DNA from 2 places in the Streptococcus sp. 11273D007BT genome. Region 2 is predicted to be linked to the other one. Evidence: predicted binding sites of a transcription regulator. Region 2 holds the regulator's gene; the other holds the start of a gene.
The links. Region 2 encodes CtsR, which represses protease genes until heat stress. Its sites were predicted from a motif close to TTGGTCAAAAAAGGTCAAANA; they were not measured.
Positions count from the first base shown of each region.

Region 1: ACEE75_RS08455 (ATP-dependent Clp protease proteolytic subunit) is a predicted target of CtsR. The motif match lies at 8,543-8,563, and genes of this name have one in related genera.

Region 1 is NZ_JBPWPE010000001.1:1,654,948-1,670,847, forward strand. It holds gene ACEE75_RS08400 (PSP1 domain-containing protein) at 1-13, opposite strand, end outside; gene ACEE75_RS08405 (DNA polymerase III subunit delta') at 10-882, opposite strand; gene tmk (dTMP kinase) at 873-1,517, opposite strand; gene ACEE75_RS08415 (CBS and ACT domain-containing protein) at 1,628-2,287, opposite strand; gene ACEE75_RS08420 (ABC transporter ATP-binding protein) at 2,480-3,190, opposite strand; gene ACEE75_RS08425 (ABC transporter ATP-binding protein) at 3,190-3,954, opposite strand; gene ACEE75_RS08430 (branched-chain amino acid ABC transporter permease) at 3,954-4,907, opposite strand; gene ACEE75_RS08435 (branched-chain amino acid ABC transporter permease) at 4,911-5,780, opposite strand; gene ACEE75_RS08440 (ABC transporter substrate-binding protein) at 5,861-7,033, opposite strand; gene ACEE75_RS08445 (DUF2129 domain-containing protein) at 7,086-7,385, opposite strand; gene ACEE75_RS08450 (YlbF family regulator) at 7,385-7,825, opposite strand; gene ACEE75_RS08455 (ATP-dependent Clp protease proteolytic subunit) at 7,888-8,478, opposite strand; gene upp (uracil phosphoribosyltransferase) at 8,628-9,257, opposite strand; gene ACEE75_RS08465 (MalY/PatB family protein) at 9,351-10,511, opposite strand; gene ACEE75_RS08470 (cystathionine gamma-synthase) at 10,513-11,607, opposite strand; gene ACEE75_RS08475 (putative polysaccharide biosynthesis protein) at 11,750-13,411, opposite strand; gene ACEE75_RS08480 (UDP-N-acetylmuramoyl-L-alanyl-D-glutamate--L-lysine ligase) at 13,502-14,950, shown strand; gene ACEE75_RS08485 (manganese-dependent inorganic pyrophosphatase) at 15,119-15,900, opposite strand, start outside.
Region 2 is NZ_JBPWPE010000001.1:1,947,191-1,963,090, forward strand. It holds gene hslO (Hsp33 family molecular chaperone HslO) at 1-561, shown strand, start outside; gene dusB (tRNA dihydrouridine synthase DusB) at 554-1,531, shown strand; gene ACEE75_RS09780 (hypothetical protein) at 1,571-1,939, opposite strand; gene ACEE75_RS09785 (bacteriocin immunity protein) at 1,952-2,266, opposite strand; gene ACEE75_RS09790 (bacteriocin) at 2,283-2,495, opposite strand; gene ACEE75_RS09795 (hypothetical protein) at 2,712-2,849, opposite strand; gene ACEE75_RS09800 (hypothetical protein) at 2,866-3,045, opposite strand; gene ACEE75_RS09805 (helix-turn-helix domain-containing protein) at 3,365-3,565, opposite strand; gene ACEE75_RS09810 (HlyD family efflux transporter periplasmic adaptor subunit) at 3,568-4,584, opposite strand; gene comA (peptide cleavage/export ABC transporter ComA) at 4,596-6,740, opposite strand; gene ACEE75_RS09820 (bacteriocin immunity protein) at 6,814-7,131, opposite strand; gene ACEE75_RS09825 (leucocin A/sakacin P family class II bacteriocin) at 7,110-7,313, opposite strand; gene ACEE75_RS09830 (helix-turn-helix domain-containing protein) at 7,597-8,508, opposite strand; gene ACEE75_RS09835 (ATP-dependent Clp protease ATP-binding subunit) at 8,565-10,994, opposite strand; gene ACEE75_RS09840 (CtsR family transcriptional regulator) at 10,996-11,454, opposite strand; gene tsf (translation elongation factor Ts) at 11,601-12,641, opposite strand; gene rpsB (30S ribosomal protein S2) at 12,771-13,550, opposite strand; tRNA gene ACEE75_RS09855 (tRNA-Cys) at 13,780-13,850, shown strand; partial or broken gene ACEE75_RS09860 (LD-carboxypeptidase) at 14,054-14,467, shown strand; gene ACEE75_RS09865 (competence regulator inhibitor paratox) at 14,510-14,704, opposite strand; gene ACEE75_RS09870 (hypothetical protein) at 14,938-15,900, opposite strand, start outside.

The DNA.
Region 1 (15,900 bases), 290 kb from region 2:
GTATAACTGTCATACTAACACCATATACTCCAATACATTTTGAAAATTAACGTGATGTTGCCACATTCTGTAAGCTTCAACCAATCTAGATAAATAATTTAAACTCGCCGTACTTCTAGACTGATTAAAAATAATAGGCAAAATTTTAAAGACCAACTCTTGTTCTCCTTTATCACTAGCCAGAGTGACCAACCTTGACACTTCAAGATAAGCTTGTAAGTCATCAAGCGATAAAAGATTTACCCAGCGTTGACAAACTTTAATCAGTTCTAAGATTTTATGGTTGGAAGACAAGAGTTCGACATCCTCCCAATTAGAAACAAGTTCAGCTAAAATCTCGGCTTCCATCTTTAAAAAGCCCTTGTTTTCTAATTCTCCAACCAAGAGCGATCGATTTTTTAGAAAATGAAACTCCTGGCAACGACTTCTAATGGTCGGCAAAATCTTATTTTCATCATCTGTCAATAAGACAAGGTAAGATTGTGCAATAGGCTCCTCCATTAACTTTAAGAGACTATTACTGGCATTAAGGTGCATTTTATCAGCATCTTGGATAATAAAAAATTGAGAAGAACTCTCATAGCCAGATTTAGAAAATTCTTGCAAGAGTTGCCTAATAGTATCAGTCTTAATGACTTGATTGACTGGTCGAATTATTTTAACATCAGAGAAGTCTTCACTTGAAATCAAGCGACACGAACGGCAACGCTGACAAGGTAATTTATCAATTTTATCTTGACAAAAACGGCTCTGTGCCAAATAAATCGCCATATCAAGATTACCAAATCCACCTGAAAAGAGATAGGCATGGCTGATCTGGTCGGACTGGATGATTTGTTGAAACTGTTTAAAAAGCTTGGGTTGTAATTGTTCTAATGACATCCTGTTTCCTCAAGATAAGAAAGGATTGTCTGATAAGCTTCTGAAACAACTTCTGATAAAGGCTTACTCGCATCAATGATGACGATACGAGAATCATCTTTAGCGAGCTCAAGATAGCCCTGTCGTACTTTTTGATGCATCGAAAGCGCCTCTAAATCTAAACGATTCACCTCACGTTCATCTGCTTGCTTGATACGGCTCAATCCTTCTTCAGAAGGGACATCAAACAAAAGCGTTAAATGAGGTTTCAAACCATCTGTCGCATAAGTATTCAACCAATCAATACTTTCCTTATCCAAGCCTCGCCCATAACCCTGATAAGCCATTGAGCTATCAATAAATCGGTCCACTAAAACAATAGCCCCTCTTGATAGAGCAGGTAAAACTTTTTCAACTAAGTGTTGACGACGGGCAGCAATATATAATAAAAGCTCTGTTTTATCATCCATAGCCGTATGTTCGACATCTAGAATCACATTCCGAATGGCCTCTGCGATCCTAACACCACCTGGTTCTCTTGTTGAAATAACTTCAAGTTTCTCTTTTTGTTCTAAAAGTGGCAAGATGGCTTGTAAAACACTGGTCTTTCCTGCACCATCTGGCCCTTCAAATGAGATTAAACTACCTTTTTTCATCCTCTTCCTCAATCATGTTAATAGTCCTATTTTACCAAAATTTTACAAGAAAAGGGAGTGAAAGTAGGGGCTATTTGAAAAATCCATCCCACTATCACTCCTTCATTCTTTTAAAAACCAACTTTCGCTTTTGTTCTCTCAATAGCCTCAACTTCAAAGCCCTTAGCTTCGATCTTAGCTTTTAAAGCTTCTAAATCAACGTCACCTTCTAACTGTACCTCAATTGCAATCTTACCTGATTTTCGAGGTAGATGTAGGGTACTCTTGATGTTCAAGTTTTCCTCTACAATAATACGTAAAAGATCTCCTAAAACACCAACCTTATCATCAGCCAAGACATGAAGGCGAGCTCCTTCTTCACCGTATCCTGAAATTTGTAAAAAGGCACGAAAAACATCTTTATCAGTGATAATTCCTGAGACCATATCATTATCCATAACAGGCAAGACACCAATACTATGTTTAATCATTAGATAAATCGCATCTTCTAAGCTAGCATATTTAGAAACTGTGACAACATCTTTAATCATGACATCACGAATTTTTGTCTTATTAAGCAAATAATTCATCTCATAAATAGACAAACTTGTCGCTTTAGATGGGCTAGCCTCAGCGATAGTACCTTCTGTTACCAAACCAACTAACTTATCATTTTCAATAACAGGTAAACGACGAAGCCCTTGCTCACGCATAATTTCTGAAACATGGGCAACTGTTGTATCTGGAGATACATACACGACTTTTTTAGTCATAAAATCTTTTACTGACATTTCTCTAGCCTCCATCTTTTTGATACTTTTATTATATCACATTTTGTAATCGTTTACGAAAACTTTATGAAAATATTTTGGCTAAATCAAACTTTGTTTCTTTCCTCTTCTATCATCAAGAACTGAGCCAAAACTAGATAAAAGAAAATAATAGCAAAAAAGGAGCCACTAACTGCTCCTTTTTTCTAATCATTAACCACCTAGATAAGCTTTACGAACCTCATCTGATGTTAAAAGTTCTTGACCTGTACCAGAAAGAACAATCTTACCAGTTTCAAGAACATAACCACGATCAGCAATAGATAATGCTTTATTGGCATTTTGCTCAATCAATAGAACAGTTGTCCCTTGCTTTTGAATATCTTGAATAATATCAAAGATTTCTTGGATAAAGATTGGGGCAAGTCCCATAGACGGTTCATCTAACAACAAAAGTTTAGGTTGACTCATCAGCGCACGCCCCATTGCAAGCATCTGTTGCTCCCCACCTGAGAGGGTTGCCGCATCTTGATTTTTACGTTCTTCTAGACGTGGAAAACGTGCAAAGATTTTCTTTAGATTAGCTTGATTTTCTTCACGATTATTACGTAAGAAAGCTCCCATCTCTAAGTTTTCCATAACTGTTAAACCAGCAAAAACATGACGTCCTTCTGGAACTTGTGATAAACCATCTGCCACAATTTTACGAGCAGGAACCTTTTGGATTTCTTGCCCTAAAAATTCAATTTTTCCAGCCGAGGGACGAACAAGACCTGAGATAGTCCGTAAAATAGAGGTTTTACCTGCACCGTTAGCCCCAATAAGAGTGACAACTTCACCTTCATTAACCTCAAAGCTAACATCTTTGACTGCTTCAATCACACCATATTTTACAGATAGGTTATCTACTTTCAACATCGCCATTATGCCTCACCTCCAAGATAAGCTTCAATAACACGTTTATTGTTTTTGATTTCATCTGGTGTTCCATGGGCAATTAAGCGACCATATTCCAGAACATAGATGCGTTCTGTAACTTCCATTACCAAGCTCATATCGTGTTCAATCAAAATAATGGTAATTCCAAACTCTTCTTTAATTTTTCGAATCAGACCTGTTAATTCTGCTGTCTCTTGAGGGTTCATCCCTGCCGCTGGCTCATCTAGAAACAGGATTTTAGGTTCTGTTGCAAGGGCACGAACAATTTCCAAGCGACGTTGTTGCCCATAAGGAAGATTTTTAGCTAATGTCTCAGCATCACCATCTAAATCAAAGATGGCCAAAAGGTCCAAAGCTTTTTGACGCAATTCTTCTTCATTTTGATAGAATTTTGGCAAACGTAAAAAACTCGCTAAAATGTGTGGTTTACGATTATTACCAAGTCCAATCAAAACATTATCAAGTACCGTCATATCCTTAAACAAGCGAATGTTTTGGAAGGTACGCGATAAACCTAGTGAGGCGATAGTATAGGGTGCTTTACCATTTAAAACAGTACCATCAAGTGTAACAGTTCCCTCACTTGGCTCATAAACACCTGTCAAGAGGTTGAAAAGAGTTGTCTTACCAGCTCCATTAGGACCAATAAGCCCTACTAACTCTCCCTCGTTTAATTCCATTGTCACATCACCTACGGCAGTCAAGCCACCGAAGTTTTTGGTTAAATTTTTAACTTCAAGAAGTGCCATTAGTTTTTGCCCTCCTTATCTTTTTTAAAGAATTTCATTAGACTAAACTCTTTTGTTCCAAGTAAACCACCTGGACGGAATACCATAACAAGAATTAAGGCTAATGAGTAAATAATCATACGAAGATCAGAGACATTTTGCAAGAACATATTTAGAACACCTAGAACAATTGCTGCAACAATAGTACCTGTCATTGAACCAAGTCCACCAAATACCGCAATAATCAAGAATTCAATTGATTTCATGATTGTAAAGTCTTTAGGCATGACTGTCCCGATATAACCAACTTGTAAGGATCCTGCGATACTAGCTGTGATAGCTGCCAAAACAAAAGCCATTACCTTAACCTTGGTGGTATTAACACCCATTGACTCTGCTGCGATTTCATCTTCACGAACAGCAATCACCTCACGTCCTATTGGGCTACGCAAGAAATTGATGGTTAAAACAGTTGTTAAAACAACAAAGATAAAAACAACTGGCCAAGTCGTATATTCTAGAATCCCTGTTAGACCAGCCGCACCGTTTGTCAAGTCGCCACCATTGACAATGGCCATACGAATAATCTCAGCAACACCAAGTGTAGCAATAGCAAGATAATCTCCCTTCAAACGAAGAGTTGGAATACCTACAATAAGTGCAATAATAGCCGCCAAAACAGCGCCCACAAGCATAGAGAGATAAAATCCTGCAAAGGTAGGATTTGAGGTTGTCAGAATAGCCGTTGCATAGGCACCAATTGCCATAAAGCCAGCTTGACCTAGTGAAAATTGCCCTGAAAAACCTAAAACAAGGTTAATTCCCACAGCCATAATGATATTAATCCCAATCTGCATCAAAATTTGTACATAATAAAGATTAATAACACCAGCCATCGCTAAAGCATAAATAATACCATAAGTAGCTAGAATAAGTGCTAACCAAGTTAAATTAACTTTTAAATTTTTCTTCATTACTTACACCTTCTCTTTCACATTTTTACCAAGGATACCCGCTGGACGAACGAGAAGAATGATGATCAAAATAGCATAAACAATCGCGTCTTTGAAACTTGATAAACCAATTGAAACAGAGAAAGTTTCTAAAAGTCCAATAACAAAACCACCGATAGCAGCTCCTGGAATAATTCCAATACCACCTAATACAGCAGCGACAAAGGCTTTAATACCTGGTGTCATCCCCATAAGAGGATCAATCGCATTGTAATAAAGACCAATCAAGCATCCCGCAGCCCCTGCTAAAGCTGATCCCAAAGCAAAAGTAAAGCTGATTGTACGGTTAACATTAATCCCCATCAACTGTGCCGCATCACTATCAACAGACACCGCACGCATGGCTTTCCCCATCTTTGTTTGCTTAACAATAAAGTTCAAACCAAGCATCAAGACAATTGAAACGGCCAAAATCGTCAACTGGACGTTAGTTACCGTTACAGGTCCTAAATGATAACGTACTGTTTCAAGGGCTTGCGGAAAGGCACGTGTATTAGCACCTACAAAATAAACCATTCCATACTCTAAAAGGAAAGATACCCCAATTGCTGTAATCAAGGCTGCAATACGCGTTGAATTTCTCAGTGGACGATAGGCTAAAAACTCAATGATAACACCTAAAAGTGCTGTCAAGCCCATTGTTAAGACCAAAGCCACAAAAAAGTTCATCTTAAAGGCATTAATCAAATAATAACCAATAAACGCACCCATCATGTATAAATCACCATGAGCAAAGTTTATGAGCTTGATAATACCATAAACCATTGTATAACCTAATGCTAAGAGGGCATAAACACTTCCTAGAATTAAGCCATTGACAAGTTGTTGAACCATGTTTTCACCAAACTTTCTATAACATAATAATATCTGGAAAAGGAGCTTTCCTTTCCCAGATACTGTAATTTTTAGATATATTATTTAACCTCAACGACAGTTGCAGAATCTTCTTTACCGTCTTTGAGACCAATCATAATTGCTGACTTAACAGGATTGTGTTTTTCATCAATTGTTGTTTTACCTGTTACCCCATCAAAATCCTTAATCTTAGCAAAGTTCTTAGCAATTTCGCTTGAGTTTTCAGCATTCTCTGCAGCTTCTGCTACCATGTAGACAGAATCATAAGCAAGTGCAGCAAACATGTTTGGTTCTTCACCATATTTTGCTTTATATGACTCTACAAATTTAGCAGCTTTATCAGATAAATCAACTTTTGTTGAGTAACCAGAAACATAATAAACATTGTTTGTTCCTGCTGCTGTAGCATTTTCAATGAATTTTTCATCGCTAAAGCCGTCAGGTCCAAGAATTGGTTTATCAATACCCATGTCACGTGCTTGTTTTGTAATTAAGCCTGTTTCAGTGTAGTAACCAGGCATAATGATAGCATCAAACTCTTTATCTTTGATTTTTGTTAAAGCGGCTTGGAAGTCTTTATCACCAGCTTGGAAAGTTTCTTCTACAACAATTTCCCCTTTATATTGGTTTTTAAACTCATTGGCGATACCTTTGGCATAGTCACTTGAGTTATCATAATAAAGGACAACTTTTTTAGCTGAAAGGTTTTCTGTAGCATATTGTGCCAAGACTTGACCTTGGAAACTATCTTGGAAAGTCGTACGGAAAACGTACTCTTTTACTTTTCCATCGGCATAAGTTAGGCTGTCTTGTGTACCAGAAGGTGTCACAAGAGGAACTGCTGCTTTTGTTGCTGCCGGTGTTGCTGCTGCTGTAGCACCAGAAGTTGCAGGTCCAATCATCACATTAACCTTGTTTTGAGTGACTAGGCTGCTAGCAACAGATGCCGCCTCATTGTTTTCAGACTTATTATCTTTTGAAACAATTTCAAGCTCTTTTCCATCTACACCACCTGCTTTATTGATTTCATCAATGGCAAGCTCCGCAGCATTTTTTTGAACTTGACCGTAAGCCGCAACTGCTCCACTCAACTCAAAGTTCAAACCAACTTTAATCGTATCTCCAACTTCTGTACCAGTCGATGAAGACGAGCCACTAGGCGCTGCCCCACAGGCTGCAAGAACAGCTGTACTCGCAAAAGCAAGAGCTGCTAATGTTAATTTCTTTTTCATCTCTATATCTCCTTAAAGTTATCTAAAAATATACGTTAATAAGAATACTGAATTATCTGATAATTGTCAAGCTATTGGGAGTATTTTTTTCGATATCCAGTTTTTCTTGATGAAGATTCCCTACAAAATTTTGATCAATCGCTTTATAGGATGACACTTTAATATCTTTAACAAACTTCTGTTTTTCCAAATAACCCACAACTTCGTCTAAGTCAGCCACATCAATATACAACACAAGATAACGCAATCGTCTAGAATGGTAATGAACATCACCAAATTTAGACACTTTTCTAGCATCACGATTGTAGTAAAGATAGACCGCAATACCTATCCGATCTTTTTTGTCCACGATTAGCTATTCCTTTCTCTAATATGATGGCCTTTAGCATGAGGACGTCTATGAGGTGATAAAGGCAGGGCTTCATCTACAAAAATATCCTCCGATACACTTTTGGCTAAATAATGACTAACGGTCGATAAGAGTACTTGTAAATCATGCTCTGCCTGTCGCATTTCTTGAACTAAAGGATCCAAATCAAGTTGCCTTTTTTGTAATAACCACTCTTTTTTTAAGACCTTTAAGTCTTCTCTGTAGGGTAAATAGGCCTTTTGATTTTCAAAATCTTGATTTAAAGTAGAAAACAGTTGCAACTTTTCTTGTAAAGAAGTATTCTCCTGAAAACGAGTTTTTACTTTTTTATAATTTTTGACCTCTTTTGTTTCCAAAATGGACGCTACTAAAGCATCAATCGCATCGTCAATCTCTATCAATTCTTGATTTATTTCTAGCATATAAAGATTATATCAAAAAAAAGAAGTGGAGACTAGGTTACTCCACTTCCACCTTTTTGATTTTATTTTAAATCATTATTAGCCATAATATCGTCAATAAAGCCATATTCTAATGTTTCTTGCGCACTCATCCAGTAATCACGTTCCGCATCCTTATGAACTTGTTCAATCGTTTTCCCTGAATTATCAGCTAAGATTTGTTCTAAGTTTTGACGTGTTTTTAAAAGATGCTCTGCAGCGATAGCCATATCTGTTTGTTGAGTGCCACCACCTGTTCCACCCATAGGCTGGTGAATCATGTACTCAGCATTGGGTAACATGAAACGTTTTCCTTTAGTACCTGATGAGGCAATGATGGTTCCCATAGAAGCAGCAACACCCATTACAATAGTTTGGACATCAGATTTAATAAAGTTCATCGTATCTACAATTGCAAGTCCTGCCGATACGGAGCCACCTGGCGTATTGACATAAAGATAAATATCCTTTGTATTATCCTGAGCGTCAAGGAATAAGAGCTGAGCAATAATAGAATTTGCCATATTATCCTCAACTGGTCCTGTCAGCATAATAATACGATCTTTTAGCAAACGTGAGTAAATATCATACGAGCGTTCACCACGGCTAGTTTGTTCAATAACTACTGGAATCATAGAATTTCTCCTTTTTCTTAGAAGTTCCTACTTCTATCAATTAAGATATTACCATTATAGCTTTTTGGTCAATCTTGGTCAAATAAAAAATTTACTATTTTTTAGAAAAAGCAAAAGGTTGAAAGAACGCTCTCAACCTTTGATAAAACTTATTTTGTCCCAAACAAACGGTCACCAGCATCTCCAAGTCCTGGAACTATATAACCATTTTCATTGAGCTTTTCATCCAACGCCGCTGTGTAGATGTCAATATCTGGATGGGCATCTTGTAATTTCTTAACCCCTTCTGGTGCCGCAACTAAGCAGACAAACTTAATATTCGCTGCACCACGTTTTTTAAGGGAATCGACTGCTAAAATAGCAGAGCCCCCAGTTGCTAACATAGGATCTACAAGAAAAATTTGACGTTGATCAATATCTTCTGGCAATTTCACTAGATATTCAACGGGTTCAAGAGTCTCCTCATCACGATACATCCCAATATGACCAACCTTAGCAGCTGGAACAAGGCTGAGTAAGCCATCAACCATACCAATACCTGCACGCAAAATTGGAACGATTGCTAATTTTTTACCCGCTAACTGCTTTTGAACAGTTTTCACAATCGGTGTCTCAATCTCAACATCCTCTAGTGGCAAATCACGTGAGACCTCATACCCCATTAACATAGCGATTTCATTAACAAGCTCACGAAAATCTTTTGTCGAGGTGCTAGTACGACGTAAAATAGAGAGTTTATGCTGGATTAGTGGATGTGAAATAACTTGAAATTTTCCCATATGATGTCGCTCTTTCGAGCTTCCTACTTTCTAAAATTTTTTCTCCTTATTATACCAAACTTCGAGGGAGTTTTCATCTAGAAAGAAAAGATTTTAAAAAGTTTCAGCTAAACGGCGACAAGCCTCCACAATGATAGACCTAGGCGCTGCTGCATTTAGTCTAGCATGTAATTTCCCTTCGCGACCAAAAGTTAAACCATCATTTAAGATTAAACCAGCCTCTTTTTCTAGTTTATCAAACAATTCCGAATGAGATAAGCCATAGTCAGAAAAATCAAGCCAAATCAAATAAGTTCCTTCTGGTTTTAAAAATTTTATTCGCGGTACTTCTTTACTCAAAAAGTCAGTAATGTAGTTGATATTATCCTCTAGAACACCTTTGAGCTCCTCTAGCCACGGTTTTCCATAAGTTAGGGCAGTCTCCGTAGCTATTAAACCTAGGCTTGAAATTTCATGCTGATTATTTCTTAGCTGAATTTTACGAAAAGCTGCGCGAAGCTCAGGATTTTTAATCAAGACAAAACTATTTTTTGTTCCCGCAATATTGAAAGTTTTAGTAGCACTACTTAAAATCACAGAAAAATCCGAAAAAGCTTCCGAAACGGTATTAAAGCTATGATGTTGATTACCGTACAAAGCCAAATCTTGATGAATTTCATCTGAAAGTAAGATAACATGATATTTTTGGCAAAGTTTTCCAATTTTTTCAAGTTCATCTTTAGACCAAACACGACCACCTGGATTATGCGGGCTACAGAAAAGATAGATTTTAACTTGATGCTCAACAATATCTTTTTCCAACTGCTCAAAGTCAATTTCAAAGTGACCATTTTTTTCAATTAAAGAATTATTAACCAGTTTTCTCTGATTTAAGGTAATTGTTCGGGCAAAAGGGGGATATACAGGTGTATTAATCAACACAGCATCTCCTTCTTTTGAAAAAGCTTGTAGGGCTACCGAAATAGCAGGAACAACTCCCTCAATCAAGGTGATGTCTTCTTTTGAGATGAAGTAACCATGCTGCTCCTTTTCCCAATTAACAATTTTATCTAATAGGCTATCTGGTGTCGCATTGTAGCCATAGACACCATGCCTTGCAAATTCTTCCAAAGCTTTAGTCATTTCTGGAAAGGTCACAAAATCCATGTCAGCAATCCAAAGTGGCAACAAATTTTTATCTTCTTTTGTCGCCTGCCACTTGACAGCATTAGTTGATAAACGCTCAGGTACAGTGGTAAAGTCATATTTTGTCATCTTATCCCTCCAAAGCTGTCTTTAAATCTGTTATCAGATCCTCTGCATCTTCAATTCCAACCGATAAACGTAAGAGATCATCTGTCAAACCATAGGCATGACGAACCTCAGCTGGAATATCAAAGTGGGTCTGTGTAGCAGGGTAAGTAATCAAACTTTCAACCCCTCCTAAGCTTTCTGCAAAAGTGAAAACTTCCAAAGTATTGATGATTTGTGGAATATTTTCTTGGTTCTTAACTTTAAAGGAAACCATGCCACCTTTTCCTGTATAAAGTACCTCTTTAACTGCTGGAGACTGTCGCAAAGCTTCTACTACAGCTTTGGCATTCTCTGTTGATTTTGTCATGCGTAGCTTCAATGTTTTTAACCCTCGAATCAAAAGGTAACTGTCAAATGGAGATAAAACAGCTCCTGTTGTATTCAAATTAAAGAAAAGTTTATCATAAAGTTCTTGATCACTGGTTAAGACAACCCCAGCCAAAACATCATTATGGCCTGAAAGGTATTTCGTAGCAGAATGTACTACGATATCTGCTCCTAAAGGAATAGGATTAAGATAAACAGGGCTATAAAAAGTATTATCCACAATCACTTTAGCTCCTAGTTGATGAGCTTTATTGGCGATACTTTCAATATCAAACTCTACCATCAAGGGATTGGTTGGTGTCTCTAAATAAACAAGGTCAATCGTATCATCTAGCTGGTCAATAAGTTCGTCTTCTGTATTGGCATAAACAAAAGAAAAGCGTCCTTCTTTTTCTTTCTCATTAAACCATCTAAATGACCCACCGTAGAGATCTCTGGCTGCCAAGACCTTACTTCCTACAGGAAAAATTTCCATGGCAAGTACAATCGCACTCATCCCTGAACTTGTTGCTAAGGCAAATTCTGCCTGTTCAATAGCAGCTAAAGTTTCTTCTAATTGCGTTCGAGTTGGATTTTTTGTACGAGTATAGTCATATCCTGTAGATTGACCAAATTCTGGATGCTGATAGGTGGTTGAAAAATGCAAGGGAGTTGTTAACGCTCCAGTCGCTTCATCTGATTTAATACCAGCCTGCGCTAAGATAGTGTCTAATTTATAAGATTTTGTCATGATTTCCCCCTGATATTGTTTTCTTATTATTCTACCACTTAAACAGCCATTATAACGTTTTTCTTGTATATCATTTATTGATAGTTAGCTATAGTTTTTACTTATAACGTATCAAAAAAAATCTAGATATTAATCTAGATTTTTAAACAGACTCTATTTTTAACATTTGGCGCAGACGTTGTGCACGACTTCCGATTAATTTATCAAGACTACGGGTCAATAAGGCTAAATAACCATATACCGCTACACCGACAAATCCAACAATTACTAAATAAATGGCGCTTTGGACATAGCCTTTTGGAACAAAAATAAAACCTAAGACAAATTTTGTTAATATCACAAAAACTGCCATAATCCCTGTCATCAGTACGATAAGTAGAGCATTTTTTATCATAATTTTAGGATTAAAGTGGGTCACTTGACGGATCCGTTGATACATTAAAACGACGGGTACTAATAAACCAATAGTGGTGCTAATCACTGGTCCATAAGAGTGAAAAAGATAAATAAGAGGAATCTGTAAAACCACTTTAACAGCTAAACCAATTAAAAAATATCGAATCGCACGACGTCTCTCAAAAAGTGCTAGTAACATAGGAGATAACATGGTGTAAAAACTTACCACTAAAGTTTGTAGCAAAACAGCAATAAAGAGATGAATCGCAAGCGTCTCTGACTGCCCATAAAAGACTGTATAGAGTGGCTCAGCTAATAACACGGAACCTGTAAGAGCTGGTATCATAAAGATCATTAACATTTGAACGTTATTCAAAATCATACGAGCAATCGCTCTTTTATCTTTTTTCACAAAATTTTCGGTAATCAATGCAATTCCCACACCACCAATAGAGGAAGCAACAGAAATCAAAATCATAACAATCTTGTTAGGATTAGCATAGAAATACGTGTACATGGTGACCAATTGTTTCTCGGAAAAATTTGTGAACCACTTCATGCTATTGATAAAGGTTGCCTGATCAATCAAGCTAAAAATAGAAACTGCAGCTCCTGTTACAATAAAAGGAATGGCTTCCTTCGTTGTCTCAATGAGAATTTGGAGAGAATCAATCTCTTCATCAATATCCAATTCTGAAAAGAACTTCCCTAATACACCCATTTGCCATAAATAATAACCCAAGACCAGCATACTAGCCAACATCCCAACAAAAGCCGCAAAAGTGGATTGAATCACAGCTGCAACATAATCACCTGATCCCATTTTCATAATGAAAAAGGTCGCTAATAGCATCCAAATAATCCGAATAATCTGCTCGGCAATTTGACTAATAGAAAAAGGCTTTAAATCATTATACCCTTGGAAAAATCCGCGGATTACACTCATGACAGGAAAAATTAACACAGACAGTGATAAACTCTTTATCACAGGAACGAGTTCTGCACCTGAACCTGACATACCTGCAAAAATCCCTGCACCAAAATACATCACAGAGGCACCAATAATTCCTAGTATCAACATGAAACGCATAAAATGCCGCATCAGATAGATATTATGACTTTCTTTTCCTAAGGCATTGTATTTTGCAATCTGCTTAGCGATTGCAACTGGAATACCGGCTGTTGACATCAATAAAAACAGGGCATAGATACTATAGCCCATATTAAATAAACCATTAGCTTCTGCCCTATGCTCTCCCATCCACATATACCAAGGAATGATATAAAGAGCGCCTAATAGGCGGCTAACAATATTACTCATGGTTGACCATGCTGTCCCGCGTAACATTTTTTCTTCTTGACTAAGAGCCGATTGAGACAGCGACGAACGAGTAGTTTCTTTATTCATTAGTTACTTCCTAGAATTTTTTCAATCAAATTTATTATAAACTTTTCCTTTTGACTTGTAAAACAGGAACATAAGGTCTAAAATATTACTATGATTACAATTGAACATGTTTTAGACATTTTAAAAAATGACCAGAATTTTCGAGAAATTCTTTTTAACGGACAATATCATTACCATGCTTCTGATATTTGTTTTGAGCAATTAAGTTATGACAGCCGAGTAACAGATCAAAAAACACTATTTTTTGTCAAGGGTGCTCATTTTAAAAAAGAATTTTTAGATAAAGCAATCAACTCTGGTTTAACCTATTATATTTCTGAAAAAGATTATGAAGTTGATATTCCCGTTATTCTTGTTAACGATGTGAAACAGGCTATGAGTTTGGTTGCCATGGCTTTTTATGGTAATCCTCAAGAGCAATTAAAACTTTTGGCATTTACAGGTACAAAAGGTAAAACTACTGCTGCTTATTTTGCCTACCAGATTTTAAAGCAAGAACATAAACCAGCTATGCTCTCTACCATGAACACCACGCTTGATGGAAAAACATTCTTTAAATCAACTCTCACAACACCTGAAAGCTTGGACCTCTTTGCCATGATGGCTGAAGCTGTCAAAAATGGAATGACACATCTGATCATGGAAGTTTCCAGTCAAGCTTATCTCGTGAAACGTGTTTATGGCTTAACCTTTGATGTCGGTGTTTTCTTAAATATTAGTCCTGATCACATTGGGCCTATTGAACACCCTACTTTTGAGGATTATTTTTACCATAAACGCCTCCTAATGAAAAATAGCCGAGCAGTAATTATTAATAGTGAGATGGACCATTTTGATCTCTTAAAAGAGGAAGTTGCGACAAAAGATCATGACTTCTATGGAAAATTCTCTGACAATCCTATTTCATGCTCAAAAGCCTTTACATTTGATGTCAAAGGGAAGCTAGCTGGGCACTATCACATCCAACTCATTGGACGTTTTAACCAAGAAAATGCCCTCGCAGCAGCCTTGGCTTGCTTGCGCTTAGGAGCATCACACCATGCTATCCAAAATGGAATCGCTGAAACAACTGTCCCAGGCAGAATGGAAGTGCTAACTCAAGCCAATGGAGCTAAAGTCTTTGTTGACTATGCTCATAATGGTGTCAGCCTTGATAATCTCATCAAAGTCGTTAAAGAGCATCAGACAGGACAAATCACCCTCATCCTAGGTGCACCTGGAAATAAGGGAGAAAGCCGTCGAAAAGATTTTGGCGAAATTATCAATCAATACCCTGAACTAAAGGTTATCTTATCTGCCGATGACCCTAACTTTGAAAATCCTTTAACCATTTCTCAAGAAATCCAAAGCCACATCCATCGATCTGTAACTATCATAATAGACCGTGAAGAAGCAATAAAAACAGCCCTAGCTCAAACTAAAACCGACCAAGATGCCGTTATCATTGCAGGAAAAGGCGCAGATGCTTATCAGATTATTGAAGGAAAACAAGCCAATTACGATGGCGACATTACTGTTGCCAAACGTTATTTATCATAACAAATGAAATAGTGATGACCCAAAGCTATTAAGTCAATTCAAAGCTGAACAATAATAACCACTCCCTAGAAAAAAACAATTCCCACATGTATAATGTGGGAATTGTTTTTTTATTGGTTAACAGCTTAATGTAATGGCATTGGAAATAGCCCACTCCATTTTTTAGGATTAAGCATTAAAGCTCTCTGTCAATTGTGGTACAACTTGTTTCTTACGAGAAACTGCACCTTCAAGGAAGGCATGGTTGTTTTCAAGCTTAAAGTTAAATGCTGCTTCAACCTTATCCATATTTTGACCAAGTGCTAAGATTTCTGAGTTTGAATTAATGATATCTGTAATCATCAAAACAAAGTCTGAATAGCCGTTTGCCTCTGAAGCTGCTACCATAGCTGCTTCAATCTCAGCTTGACGTCCAAGAACTTCTGCAATATCAACAGTATTAACTTGAGCGACACGGACAGCATTGCCATTTAATTCAAACGTTTTGGCATCAATATCAATCAACTCTTCTGCTGATTTACTTGCAAGATTTGTCCCAGCTTTCAGCATAGCAAGACCGTACTCCTCAAGGTTAACACCAGCAATCTCAGCAAGCTCTTTAGCTACTTGTGGATCCGATGCATGAGTAGTTGGTGACTTCAACAATAGCGTATCTGAAATCAAACCAGATAAGAGTAAGCCTGCAACCTCACGTGGAAGCTCAACACCTGCTTCTTTTGAAGCACGGTAAACGATAGATGATGCTGAACCAACTGGTTCTAAACGCATATAAAGTGGATTAGCTGTTTCAAAATTGGCTACACGGTGATGGTCAATAACTGCTGCAACCTCAACATCACGGATATCAGCAATGGATTGCTGAAACTCATTGTGGTCAGTCAAGATTACTTGAGAAACTCCTTCTGCTTTAGCGGATGTCACTACACGAGGAGCCTCAACACCAAAATAAT
Region 2 (15,900 bases):
GAGGTCTTAGTTGGGCCATTTATGGGACAAGGTCACTTTGTTGTTATTACAGACTACGGAACAGGTAACCCTTACACTTCAACCACTCCTCTTATCACAGGAGAGATTGGTGAAGACTTTGCCTACTATCTCACTGAAAGTGAGCAAACCCCATCTGCTGTTGGGCTAAACGTCCTCTTGGACGAGAACGATCAGGTCAAGGTAGCAGGAGGCTTTATGTTGCAGGTCCTACCTGGCGCTAAAGAAGAAGAGATTGCACGCTTTGAAAAACGTATCCAAGAAATGCCAGCCATCTCAACCTTGCTAGAGTCTGATGACCATATCAATGCTCTACTCACTGCTATCTATGGAGACGATAACTACAAGGTGCTCTCAGAGGAAGAGATTGGCTTTGTCTGCGACTGCTCACGTGAGCGATTTGAGGGGGCTCTCATCACTCTTGGAAAAGAGGAACTAGAAGCTATGGCAAAAGAAGATCACGGTGCCGAGATCACCTGTCAATTTTGTGAAACCACCTACAAATTTACTGAAGAAGACTTGGAGGGCTTGATCAATGACTAAATTAAACTCTTCTTTTATGATCGGAAATGTCGAGATTCCTCATCGTACTGTCTTAGCTCCAATGGCTGGTGTCACCAACTCAGCTTTTCGGACTATTGCTAAAGAATTTGGCGCTGGGCTAGTTGTGATGGAAATGATCTCTGAAAAAGGGCTCCTCTATAACAACGAAAAAACCCTTCACATGCTCCACATCGATGACAATGAACATCCCATGTCTATCCAATTGTTTGGTGGAGATGCCGAAGGGCTAAAACGTGCCGCTGACTTCATTCAAAACAATACCAAGGCTGATATCGTTGATATTAATATGGGCTGTCCTGTCAATAAGGTCGTTAAAAATGAAGCAGGTGCCAAATGGCTCAAAGACCCCGATAAAATTTACCACATTGTCAAGGAAGTAACATCTGTCCTAGATATTCCGCTAACCGTTAAGATGCGTACGGGCTGGGCTGATAGTAACCTCGCTGTAGAAAATGCCCTTGCTGCTGAATCTGGTGGGGTCTCTGCCCTTGCTATGCATGGCCGTACCCGTGAACAGATGTACACTGGCACTTGTGATCACGAGACACTCTCTCGCGTATCAAACGCTGTTACGACTATTCCGTTTATCGGAAATGGCGATGTTAAAAGTGTGCAAGATGCTAAATTTATGATTGAGGAGTTGGGGGTAGATGCTGTCATGATTGGACGCGCTGCCTTGAACAACCCTTACCTCTTTACCCAAATCAATCATTTCTTTGAAACAGGTGAAGAATTGCCTGACCTTCCTTTTATCAAAAAATTAGATATCGCAGAGGAACACCTGCGCCGTCTCGTTGACCTGAAGGGTGAGAAAATCGCAGTTCGAGAATTTCGCGGCCTAGCACCTTATTACCTACGTGGCACATCAGGTGCTGCCAAAGTCCGCTCTGCCGTTGCTAAGGCAGAAACTTTTGAAGAAGTCCAAGGACATTTTAATAGCTTAAGATAAAAAACAAGACTGGATTAAAGTATCCAGTCTTGTTTTTTATTATTTTCTCTGAATAAAAGGATTGCGATAAGGATAAAGAATCACAAACAAGCTATTGATTACCATAAGCACAACTTCCCAGTTTAAGCCATCAGAAAGCATGATCCCTAGCCATAACAAGAGTAAACCAAGCACGCCAGCTAACCAGAGCTTTAGGTTGCCTAGAAGTACTGACATACCAGTCATTTTACCGACTAAAACATAAGCTAGCACAAACACAATGGTGTGTAAGACACTTAAAACCATCGCCAAGTTCATAAAATCTAGTTTAGGCTGGGCAATATGAATGATAAAGAGAGCAAATACAATGCTATCTATCACAATACTAACAATTTTACCTGATATAAGATAGGGTGATTTATCTCTCATCATTACCTCCAGTTAGCGAAAAAGACCTGATAAACTTTGAGACAACATCAGCCAAAAAGACAGTTTCCCTCGCTCCTTAGGAACGGCACTGGATAAGCAGGTCCCCAACCCTATCACACACTTAGGCGCCTTATAGCGATTAAGCATGAGATAAAGAGAAATCCTTTGGCTGATTTCTGCTTGTAGTCTTAGGAGCTCATCCTCTCTTTGAATAGACTCACACGTTTTCAAAGCCTCTTCAAAATAAGCGTGTAACTCTCGATTAGCCCTGACATCACTGTCCTCACAAACAGCTGTCAGCTGATTTAGCAACTCTGTTTTTGTCATAGAAAATACACCTTAATTAGGGTCTTGGGTACCATGGTCCATAATTGACCCAACCATTGACAATAACGCGACCAGTATAAGCCCAAAGTTCTGATTGATCCACACTACACTTTGCCCTACCATTAACATCCCTACAATAAACTCCAGGTCCTAAGTTTCCTCCCCCACCTTTAATCATTGAAAGTTCTTTTAATGTTAGAACGTTATAATTTGTCACTGTTTTCACCATAATAACATTACCTCTTGTTTTGTTGTGATCGATTACATCTGTTGATACTTTTATGATAAACTGACTTGTACTTTATCCAGCAATTATAGGTAGCATTTTTACAACTGACAGCTGTAAACACCATATTAAATAGAATTTATAAAAAAGCGAACAACCTAATATCATTCACTTGTTATATTCAAAATTGGACTATTATCTCATCTTTACGTATTACATTTAAAATGAATCTAAAAATCCCTGACCAAAATCAATGACAGGCTGATACCAAGGTTTCTTCTTCACACCTTCTGTAAGCATTAAATCCTCTTCTGAAAGATCAATAAATTTTTTCTCCAATTCTTCAAACGTTGTCATTTTCTGCCCCCTATATTTATTTATTCAACTTTAGCATTTTTATTTCATAATTTTTAACACCTATAATTCCCAGAGTAACTGCTACAATAGAAGATACATGAATATCTTGATCAAGGAATGATTTTATGCTTATCGCTACTAGTGTGATAATCAATAATATTTTTATTAAATAATATACCTTACGATTTACTAACATATAAGATCCTCCTATATCATTTATAAAACAAGTGGGGCAACTGCTAGACCAACTTGAACGACTTTACCAACATAGTAACCAGTCGTATATGCTACACTGTGTCCCCCAGATACTTGCTCTAATTGATGTTTAGCCAACTCATCAAATTTTGAAAAGTCTACACCATTACTAAATACTGCCTAATTTATCATAATATCCTCCTATAGTTTAACAAAAGTTGTAACCAGTAATTACAATTCTAGTTTAGCCTATTGTTAGATTTGCGTCCAGCAACCATAAGTAGCATTTCGGCAACTATTAGTTGCGAAAATAAATTCTCTCATTCTTTATAAACCAAGTGATTGATATCAACCTCAAAAAATTGGCTTAAAGATACTAAACTTAATAAATCAGGATAATTTTCTCCTCTCTCCCATTTAGAAATAGCTTGATGACTAACTCCGATAATATCAGCTAAATCCTGTTGAGAAAGCCCTTTTTTCCGTCTATACTTCCTGATATTTTCATCAATCTGAATCATAGCTACTCCTTTCCAAACCATTGGTCTAAATAGTAAGTCAAATAGTTTTTCTTTCCTATTATCATCATAGCATTGCCCTGAATGCCATAACGTAGTTTATCCATATCCTCATTAGTAAGTTTTTGGAGGGCTTGAACCTTAAAAACATTTCCAGTTTCTGTTACAGTTGCACTATTATCAATACTAGTAATCTTGCTTGTCAGTGTCATATCCTTATTCGTCTTACTTTGAGTGACAAATCTAAGTGTGTCTCCAATAGCAATAGCAGTGATATCTTGGCTTGAAACATAGGCTGTAATAAGAACTTCTTTCTGCTTTTTTAGATCAGGGTAGATATAGGCAATAGTCGTACCGGGTGTTATAACCACAGCGTCAGATACCTCATTATTAAGATGTACAACACCTGACCAAGCTGAAATGAGAGTGTTGTCCGATACTACTTCTCCTTGTACAGATAAACTCCCCTGCAACTCTACAATAGCCTTATCAAGGCTAGTTTTTTCCTCTCCAATCTCTGAGAGAATTTGAGATTTTAAGTTAGCTACTGCGGTGTCGCTACTTTCTAATTGGTAAATTTGATTAAGATAGTTGAGAAAACGCTGGTGATAGCCAAAACTATCATCCTCCCAAAATTGGTCACTACCATAATTCACACTATCTTGCAATAAGTCTAGATTGTAGCGCTGATCTTCTAAGTAGCTTAATTGATTTGAATAAACTGTTTCTTGAACCCTTTCTTGATTAGATTGGTACTGGAGTAAGAGGTCTCCAACTTGTATCTCTTTATTTTCCTCTAAATTATTAACAATAATCGGACTAGCACTATAAGACTGAATGCTAGCCAAAACTTGAGTAGGCTCTAGGCTAGCTGTTGTCTTAATAGCAATTTCTTTTTCAGCAATAGCTAAAAAAGCTATACAGACTATAAAAAGAATCAGAGTCGGTAAAATAATGCGACTAGCAAAATTATGATATCTAAGGCGATAAAACTCTGCACTCTCAAGCAACTGATTGTTCATGTCATCCCTCCCTAACTATTAACTAAATTGGCATAAAATCCATTTTTTTCCAAAAGCTCTTGATGACTTCCCACTTCGACAACTTTGCCTTTGTCTAAAACCACTACCTGTTCCGATCGTTCTGAGATAGTCAAACGATGTGCAATAAATATGATTGTTTTATCTAACTGTAAGAGATTATCAACTATTTTCTTTTCAGTTAAAACGTCTAAACTACTAGTCGCTTCATCTAAAATAAGAACAGGAGCATCGGTTAATAAGGCACGCGCCAAAGCAATACGTTGTTTTTGACCACCTGAAATACCAGAACCATCACTAGTTAACTCTGTCTGATAATTGAGTGGCATATGCTCAATATCATGGCGAACCTCAGCTAATTCAACTGCACGCACAATATCGTCTTGAGTTGTTCCCTCCTTAGCACCTAATAAAAGATTTTCTAAAATTGTTCCATTAAATACATAAGGTTGTTGAGGGAGGTAATTAACATGATGTCGAAGAGCTATTTTATCAATTTCTGATAAAGGGTGTCTATTAAATTTGATTTTCCCCTGGCTAGCTTCAAAAAAGTTGACCAAAAGCTTTGCCAAAGTTGTTTTTCCTGATCCTGAAATCCCAACAATGGCAAGTTTTGCTCCCTCTTTGATTATCAGATTAAGATCTGATAAAACCTCTCTACCAAAACCATATTGATAAGATACTCCCTCAAGTTCAATATCTCCCAATAAATCAGAGTTTAAGGCCCTATCTTCCTTAAACTCTGACTCAACGAGATATACCTCATTAAGTCGGTCATTGGCAACACTTGCTTTCTGAAGTTTTGTTTGAAGATTGATGATATTTTCTAAAGGATTGGTAAAATACACCAAAAGTGTATTATATGTAATCAATTGCCCTATAGTCATCTTGGCCTCCATGACAAGATTAGCTCCCAACCACAGAACAGCTAGATTAAGCACGAGTTGTATCAGTTTTTTGAGAGCTCTCTGCTGACTCTCCGCACGTCCATATGTGAAAGATTTTTTTAGATAATCTACAAACTCTTTGTCAATTTTTTGGTAACGCTGTCTCTCGCTTGTTAGAGACTTAATCGTCTCAATGCCGTTGATATCCTCTATAATAGATGACGACAAAACACTATTAGCTTCCATGGTATCTTGGTTCATCTTTTCAAAAGGTTTCATAAATACCAAGATAATAATGCTATATATAGGTAAAACAAAAAGCGTCATAAAAAACAAGGTCATATTTTGAGAAAATAATACCATACCTAATATTAAGACAATAGAAACATCCAAAAAAATTGATAATAGCGTGCTAGCTAGAGCATCGATAATACTGTTAGCATCTGTAAAACGTGACACAATCTCACCTGTCTGTCTCGTTGCAAAGAAGGACATAGGTAAGTTAAAGATATGGCGAATATAAGAAAGAATAACATCAATTGATAAACGCTGACCTAAAACCAACAATAAATAGTCTTGCGCATATGAAATCACCTGTTGAAGACTATAAACAATCACCAAACCTAGTGAGATGATTCCCAAAGTATTTTTCATTTGGCTAGGTACATAAGTATCGATAATCGACTGCAAATAATATGAACCTAAGATATTGATAAGCGTTACTAGTAAAGTTGCTATAACAATATGAGAAATCAAGCCCTTTTGATTAATTAGAATAGGTAGGAAGGATAGGAGATTAGATTTCTTTTCTCTATGAGGTTTATAAGATGGTGCTGGAGCCATAAAAAGTGCCACACCTGTCCATTCCTTTTCAAACCTCTGACGGGACATCTTTGTCATTCTAACTGATGGATCTGGATCCGCAATATAGATAGACTTTTTATCCTGACCTGTTACTACATAGTAATGGAGAAGCCCACCGTCCTTAATCACATGAACGATAAAAGGATAAATTAATTCCTCATCAAAAAGTGACATATCTGCACGTATGGCTCTAGTCTCAAAATTCAAATCTTCTGCCACTTTTACTAATCCATAGGCAGTTGTCCCTTCCATGGTTGTCTTTGCCATATCACGTAAAGTAGCTAAAGAGTAATACGACCCAAAAGACTCAAAAATCATAGCTAAGGCTGCTACACCACAATCTCTAGTATCAACTTGTGCTCTATAATGACGCTTTTTAAACGACATATGACTCCTTTTCTTTCCCTATATAAGAAAAAACTCAATCTCCATAAACTTTGACAGATTGAGTTAGTTTCCTCTAAAATCCATATCTAATTTGAGACATTTTTCGCAACTCTCTAAAGAGTTCTTCTTGATGACTTGTCAAACTAATGTTATTTGCCATTAAATGGTTAGATAACTCCACATTCATACGACTAAGTACATAAGGAACTGCAGTTCCCCCACTTAGTTCATTCTTATAAGCTTCTAGAATAGGTAAGATTGAGAGCGCATTCCCCTGATGATTAATATCAATGCTCAACTCTCCTAAAAGTTCTACAGCTCCTTGACTCCTCTCCTTACCTCCAGAAAACCATCTTAATTTAGATGTCATCATTTTGCATGAGGATTCCATCCTGCTGCCCCTCCTGTTGCAAGATTCATAGCGGAATTATTAGCAATAATCCGAACAGTCTCTGACCAATCTACCCAGCAACGACTACCATTACAATAATAACCGTTACCATAACTAACCGTCTTTCCTCCTACTATGTCTAGCAACTCTTTTGATTCTAAATTTTCAATTATTTTATTCATTTGATTTCCCCTGTTCATTAAAGTTCATAACTTCCTAGCATAAATGATTTAGATAAAACTTCTAAAGCAGTAGTTAGTTGTGACCCTAAGGCATATCATCAAAAGCTATTTCCTTAGTCCGTTTCAATCAATATGTGTAGATCTTTTTTCAAAAGACTCTACCAACCATAAAATCCCCAAGTCAAAATAATAGGTAAAAGTTTAATCCCAAACATAACTTGCTCCTTTCATTTTGATGGGCATATTATAACAAAAAAATAAAAAATCACCTATGACATATATGTCATAAATGATTTTCAAAATCCTTTTTCCGCTCTTCTCTTACCATATCTAACAATATATCATTGTTATAGATTTTGCACAGTTGCTCTGCAAGGTTATACAAATTACTCGCTTTATCCCTATCCCCCTTTTCATAAAAATAATATTTTGCTTCGCTAGATAAAAGCTGCGGTTTTAAAGCATAATCTTTAATCTTATTGATTATTTCATTCATTCTATCTAAGAGAGGTTTCATAAACGAGTAGTCATTATGGAGAACTCCGACTGTGGTTGCGTTACCTAAAGTATTTAATAACGCTCTGTTAAAATCATTATCTAATGATATCTCTATAGATAACAAGATATCACAAATTTGTTGTAACTCCGTTTTATCAAAATCATTTTGTACCTGTGTATACTGCAAATAATAATTAGCAATTAATACATCATTCAAATCATAAAAAGTTTTATGAGAAAAATGACTGAACCACTCGGAAAAAATAACTTTAGGAGATAAACCTTCTTTAGATTGCCTAATCTGCAATAGACGTTCCATAATTTCCAAAAAAAGTAGTTCCTCTTCTGGCAAGATGTCTATATAATCTTGGTAAATCGTATCTAAAATTTCAAATTTTTCTAATAATAATTTTTTATCAAGATAAGGATTTTCTCTTAACTTTTGTTTAAGCAGCAGATAACTTTCTGGTAATATGGTTTGCTTATCTGATAATAATTCCACTAAGGTCGTCCCCAACTGCTGAGCAATAAACTGTATCTTATCAACACCAGCTACAGAATCTCCCTGTTCTATCCGAATTAACTGACGATGACTAAGTTGACTTTCATCGGCGCACAATTCTGCCCGTGAGATGCCTTTCAATTCACGAAGTTCTTTAATGCGATGCCCAATTTCTTTATTTGATTTAATCGTCATTCCTAGATCTCCCGTATACAACTCGTCACTTAAATTTTCACTCTATATAAGTAGGTTTAGCTGATATCAAACTTCATCTTGCCTTTAGTAATTCCCACTTTTAGCGTTTGACCAGCGGTCAATTCACCTGATAAGAGGAGTTCTGCCAAGCGATCTTCTACCTCTGTCTGCAAGGTACGACGAAGCGGACGAGCCCCCATTTCAATATCATAGCCTATTTCAGCTAAGTGTTTTAAGGCTGAAGGTTGGAATTTTAAGGTTATTCCTTTTTCAGATAATGTTGCAATTAAAGGTTTTACCATGATTTTGACAATCTCGCGCATATTGTCTTCTGTCAAGCTATGGAAAACAACTTTCTCATCAATACGGTTGATAAATTCTGGACGATAGGCTTTTTTCAATTCTTCTAGAATACGTTTTTGCATAGCATCATCATCATGAACAAGCGCTTTTGTCCCAAATCCAACAGTCTTTTCATCACGAAGAGCTGTCGCTCCAAGGTTGGAGGTCATAATGATAATAGTATTTGAAAAATCTACCTTACGACCACGACTATCTGTCAATACGCCATCATCTAAAACTTGAAGGAGAACATTAAAGATATCTGGGTGGGCTTTTTCTACTTCATCAAATAGGAGAACAGAGTACGGTTTGTTACGGACTTTTTCTGTCAGCTCACCACCTTGATCATAGCCTACATAACCTGGAGGCGCGCCATTTAAACGGCTAGCTGCAAATTTTTCCATGTACTCACTCATATCAAAACGGATAAGAGCGGATTCATCGTCAAAAAGGAGTTCTGCCAAAGCTTTCGCTAACTCTGTTTTTCCGACACCAGTCGGTCCCAAAAACATAAAAGAGCCAATTGGACGTTTACCTGTTCGAATACCTGACTGGTTACGACGAATCGCGCGGCTTATACTAGATACCGCTTCATCTTGTCCAATAACACGCTGATGAAGTTCTTGCTCTAACTTAAGATAGCGTTTGGCATCAGATTGTGTCATTTTTTCAACGGGAATTCCTGACAACTTGCTAAGCGTTGCTAAAACGTGCTCCTCAGTCACCATAAGGGCTGGCTTATCTTTCTTTTTATCCTCTTTTTTTAGAGCTGATAGTAAAGCGTTTTGATCACCACTCATCAAGGCATGGTCAACATCTGTTAGAAAACTATATTCTCTTTTAGGACGACTTTGTTGTACCGTTGCACTCGCTTCATCTAATAAATCAATAGCAGAATCTGGTAGCTTCTTACTGGTCAAATAACGATGAGCTAACTTAACAGCCAAACGAGCCACTTCATCTGAGATTGTCACATGATGATAATCTTCATAAGATGTTTTTAAGCCCAAGAGAATCTGGCTAGCATCTTCTACTGAAGGCTCTTCAATCATAACCTTGGCAAAGCGACGTGAAAGAGCGGCATCTTTTTCAATATGTTTTTGATATTCATCTTGGGTTGTTGCCCCCAAAGTGCGTAAGCTACCGCGGGCAAGGGCTGGTTTCAAGATATTGGCAGCATCAAGAGTGGAGTCAATACCACTACCCGATCCCATAATCGTGTGTAACTCGTCAATAAATAAAATAATATGACCGTCTTCTTCAATATCTGAAATGATTTGATTCATCCGCTCTTCAAAATCCCCACGAAAACGAGTTCCAGCAACCACAGACATCATATCAAGTTCTAAAACACGCATTTTAGATAGATTTTCTGGTACATCGCCAGATAAAATGCGTTGAGCCAAGCCATAAGCTAAAGCCGTTTTCCCCACACCAGCTTCACCAACTAATACGGGGTTGTTTTTGGTTTTGCGACTTAAAATCTGGACCATACGCGTGATTTCTTTATCACGTCCCACAACAGGATCAATCTGACCATTACGAGCAAGATCTGTCAAATCGCGTGTAAAATCCGCTAGATCTCCAGCTGTCGATTGTGGTTTCATCATATCCATCATAGCTGGACTAGCTTTAGGTTTATCTAGTTGACGGATAGCTTTAACTTGTGCCTTAGTATAACCCGCAATTTGGTCAATAGATTTTCTAACATCTGCCAATCGAAAAGAAGGTGCCTCAAGATGACTAGATGTTCCAAGTGTCGCTAAAATACGTGCAGGATACAAATCAGGAAGGAGCAACATCGCCATCAAAACATGCTCGCTTCCCACTTCATCTTGATGTACCACTTTTGAAATGGCATAAGCTTTATTCATAATCAGTTCCAAAGCAGGAGATTGTCTAAAAAAGACCATCTCTTCTCTCTGAGATAAGGTCTCCTTCCGAGCAGTTACCGCTAAAGTCGCAGCCATAAACTCTTCAAAGCTAACTTGCAAAGAATCTAAAACCTGACCTGCAATAGAATCTTGGAAATGAAGGAAAGCCAATAATAACTGCCAACTTTCCAAATAGTCCGTATCAAATTTATTAGCTATAAACTGAGCCTTGGCGAAGGCTTGTTCTAGCTTAGTTGAATAGCGTTTCATTCTAATATCCTTTTCTATCTAAACGTTGTAAAATTTTTGCCAAAAGACGTGGACGGATAGTAGCCGCATCGGATCCTAAAACGCTATCCAAACCACTAGCTAAAATAATATTTCCTTCACGCTCACTAATAATAGCCTCATCAAACAATAATTGGATCAAATCCGTAAATTCCTGCTCACTAATCCGATCACCTAAAGAGGCAATTAAACTCCCTAACATTTGATGTTGATCAGAAAATCGAATTTTAGCAATACGGATATAACCGCCCCCTCCTCGTTTACTCTCAACAATATAGCCTCTACTTTCAGTAAAGCGGGTTTTAATCACATAGTTGATTTGACTAGGAACCACTTGAAAGCTATCTGCCAAACTACTACGTTGAATCTCAGCAAAATCGGATTGTGCTAAAAGATCCTTAATGTATTCCTCAATATGATCTGATGCATTTTTAGAAGGCATGACTCTTCTCCTTTCAAGTTTTCTTTGACATTAACTGACTATTATTATACCGAATTTTCACCTATTTGAAAACTAAAAATCCTCATTCTCAAATATCATAAAGAAAAACCCCAGCCTAAAAGACTGGAGTTTCAACTTTTACTCTATTAATTGTTAAGGGCTGCTGCCATAGTTGCTGCAACTTCTGATTCAAAGTCGTTAGCAGCTTTTTCAATACCTTCACCAACTTCAAAGCGTGCAAATTCAACTGCTTTAGCGTTTACTGAGTCAAGGTAAGCTTCAACTGTTTTGCTATCGTCCATGATGTAAACTTGTGCAAGAAGTGTGTAAGCTTGGTCAACTTGAGTATTGTCAAGCATAAAGCGATCCATTTTACCTGGAATGATTTTATCCCAGATTTTTTCTGGTTTACCTTCAGCCGCAAGTTCTGCTTTGATATCTTCTTCAGCTTGTGCAATAACGTCATCAGTCAATTGTGCTTTAGATCCATATTTAAGGAATGGAAGAGCTGGTTTGTTAACCATTGCACGTGATTCGTTATCTTGCTCAATTTTGTGGTTCAATTGCGCTAACTCATCTTTGATGAATTGCTCATCAAGTTCAGTGTATGAAAGCACTGTTGGGTTCATCGCAGCAATGTGCATTGATACTTGTTTTGCAAGTGTTTCATCGCCACCTTCGATAACTGAGATAACACCAATACGTCCACCATTGTGTTGGTAAGCACCAAAGGCTTGCTCATCAGTTTTTTCAATCAAAGCAAAGCGACGGAATGAGATTTTCTCACCGATTGTAGCTGTTGCATTAACATAAGCTTCTTCAAGTGTCTCACCTGAAGGCAATTTGATTGCAAGTGCTTCTTCGTTGTTAGCTGGTTTAGCTGCAACAATAGCTTTTGCAGTTTCTTCTACCAACTCAACGAATTGAGCGTTTTTCGCAACAAAGTCTGTTTCAGCGTTAACTTCAACAACTGCTGCGACGTTACCGTCAACATAAACACCTGTCAAACCTTCAGCAGCAACGCGGTCAGCTTTTTTAGCTGCCTTAGCCATACCTTTTTCGCGAAGTAATTCAATCGCTTTTTCGATATCACCTTCAGTTTCTACAAGGGCTTTTTTAGCGTCCATAACGCCGGCACCTGATTTTTCACGCAATTCTTTAACGAGAGCTGCAGTAATGTTTGCCATTTCTAAATTCCTCCAAAGTTTGATATAAAAAAACGAGAGCAGAGCGGTTTGCTGCTGCCCCGTTTACAAGTTACTTAATTGGGTGGAGAGTTTTTCTCCTCTAAGACCTAATCTTAGTCTGTTTTATGATTAGTTAGAACCTTCTACAACTTCAACGATTTCTTCAATTGAATCTGCAGTAGCTTCTTCACCAGCCAATTCAGCTTCAACAGCTGCAACTGAATCTTCACCTTGACGACCTTCAATGATAGCGTCAGCCAATTTAGAAGTGATCAATTTAACAGCGCGGATAGCATCATCGTTAGCTGGGATGATAACATCGATCTCATCTGGATCAGCGTTTGTATCAACCATAGCTACAACTGGGATACCAAGTTTTTTAGCTTCTTTAACTGCGATTTGTTCTTTGTGTGGGTCAACAACGTACATCACATCTGGGATGCGAGGCATATCAGCGATACCACCTAAGAATTTTTCAAGACGGTCACGTTGTTTGTTAAGAAGTGCAACTTCTTTCTTAGGAAGAACTTCAAAAGTTCCTTCTTCTTCCATTTTGTTGATTTCTTTAAGGCGTGCGATACGTTTTTGGATTGTTGACCAGTTTGTCAATGTTCCACCCAACCAACGGTGGTTGATGTAGTATTGACCAGCACGTTCTGCTTCTTCTTTAACTGCTTCTGAAGCTTGCTTCTTAGTTCCTACGAACAAGATAACCGCATCGTTAGCTGCTGCATCACGAACAAATTCGTAAGCTTGATCAGCCAATTTTACAGTTTGTTGAAGGTCGATAACGTGGATACCGTTACGCTCAGTAAAGATGTACTTAGCCATCTTAGGATTCCAGCGACGAGTTTGGTGACCAAAGTGTACACCAGCCTCAAGAAGTTGTTTCATTGAAATTACTGCCATGAGTAATGTCTCCTTTTTTGTTTTTTTCCTCTCCTAGACTTCGACTTGCAGTCTCACCTTGCGGCAACAAGACCACAATTGGTCCAAGATGAGTATTATCGCTATTGCGACCTTACTATCATACCAAAAAAAATGAGGATTGACAAGCCATTTGTGGTTAACTCTCACATAAAAATCACTTTTATGTCTTGACATTCTGATTATCTTACGATAAAATAAATGATGTTGTGGCGGTATAGCCAAGTGGTAAGGCACGGCTCTGCAAAAGCTTGATCGTCGGTTCAAATCCGTCTACCGCCTTTCAGTACCTGAATTAACAGGAATTAACCGAATGAAAAGCCCGTAAAATCGGGCTTTTTTGTTGATATGCGGATAAATGTAATCGCTAAACTTTCTATCTATTCACGAAAAGAAGTTTTACAACATTAACAATCACTCTCTATCCTTTACTCCTTCTAATGCATTTGCTATACTGTTAACACTTTAATAAAGGAGGTTTGGTGATTAAAAAATTAACTAAGGGTGATCATATCCGTGTTCTTAGCCCATCTAGTTCCATCGAACGTTTAGGGGGATTTAAAGCCAATTTATCTGCCAAAAGAAAATTAGAAGAACTGGGTTTTACAGTGTCCTTCTCTGAGCATTATTTTGAAAATGATAGATTTTATTCATCCTCTATAAAAAGTCGTGTCGCAGATTTACATGCAGCATTTGCCGATCCAATGATCCATGTTATTATGACAACTATTGGAGGATTTAACTGTAACGAATTGTTACCTTATCTAGATTACGATCTCATCCGAAACAATCCGAAAATTTTTTGTGGGTATTCCGATACGACTGCCCTTTTAAACGGCATTTATGCCAAAACAGGTCTTAAAACTTATATGGGACCTTCTTTCTCTAGTTTTAAAATACTTAGCAATAAAACAGGGGAATTGATAAAAGCCTCTGAAAAATCAGAGGTCTTCTTGTTGTCTTAACTCGTTCAATATATCTGCAACGCTTTCAGAGGTTACTACCTCCCAAGGTCTGACAGGCTCATCAGGTAGGACAAAATCAAAGACCTTACCCTCTTTTCTGACAATGTTGACCTTGTTGCCTGTAATATATCCTCCATCTATCGCCTGTTTTAATTCGTCATAATGTAACATAGTTTATTACCTCCTACTTATTTATTCGGAAAATGGTTTGGAAAAATAAAAAAGTCCTAGAAAAATCTAGGACTTGTTTAGCCTTTTCGTGCAACACACACACAAAAAAACCATTTAAAAGAACATCTATTTAGCAGATAGATTACTTATATTATATCAAATAAAATAAACTTTTGCAATAAGTCCGTTATAAAAGCAACAAAAAATACCCCCAGCAATCGCTGAGGGGTTTGTTAAATTTCTGTTGCGCCAAGACTTAGAATATCTTCTTTAGTAAAGACTCCTAATTCGTAATAGCAACGGATCATAATAGGTTGCGCACGTTTCGATGGCCCATTAGTATCGTTTGGGTTAAATACTGCGTTTGTAAAATCAAATCCGCTAGAATCGTAAACTGGATTTGTAACAACGCCATCGGTCCAGAAACGCGCAATCCCATTGAGACTTGCTATCGTTGTTAAGGTATTACTACCCATCGCAAATCGCATCAGTGTAGTGATTACACGATATTCGGATGCTTTCTCTTTCGTCAATGGCACTGATTCAGTATAGATGTAGGCCCGTTGGTCAACATTACCAAGAGTCAAGCTAGATCCGTTATCGAAGCGAAATTGCCACGGACTAACAGACCTGTCTAAGAACCAACCTGTAGGACCAAAACGATTGCTTGTAGCACTGCCTGCTCCACTTGACTGCTCAAGGGCTGTTAACCGTGATTTAACCTCTGTATCATCGCAGATCTCTTTTGCTTTTAAAGCGGCAAGCTCGTTACGGATAGCTGTATCATCATAGCTACTTCCTACTGGTCTTGACTCGAGGGCTGTTAGCCGTTGATTAACAGTCGTATCATCATAGATTGTATCATTGTCAGTCTTGTTTTCCAAGGCCGCTAAACGGCTTCTAAGCTCGCTATCGTCGTACTTGACTGATTGTTCCTGAGACTGTTTTAAGACGCTAACTTCCGCTAAAATATCGCTAATTTGAGTGGTTAAAGGCCCATCATCATATTGCGGGATATTTAATTTACTCGCAAGCTCATCCAAATCAATCTGCCCGGCTTGAAAATCCGCCAATTTCTGTTTGATATAATCGTCGACAGTTAACAACTCGGCGATCTCATCTGTGATAACATCGCCCAGATTCTCATTGACCGTCAAAGTGACTGAGTCAGTGGACGGGAACACATAGCCAGCATG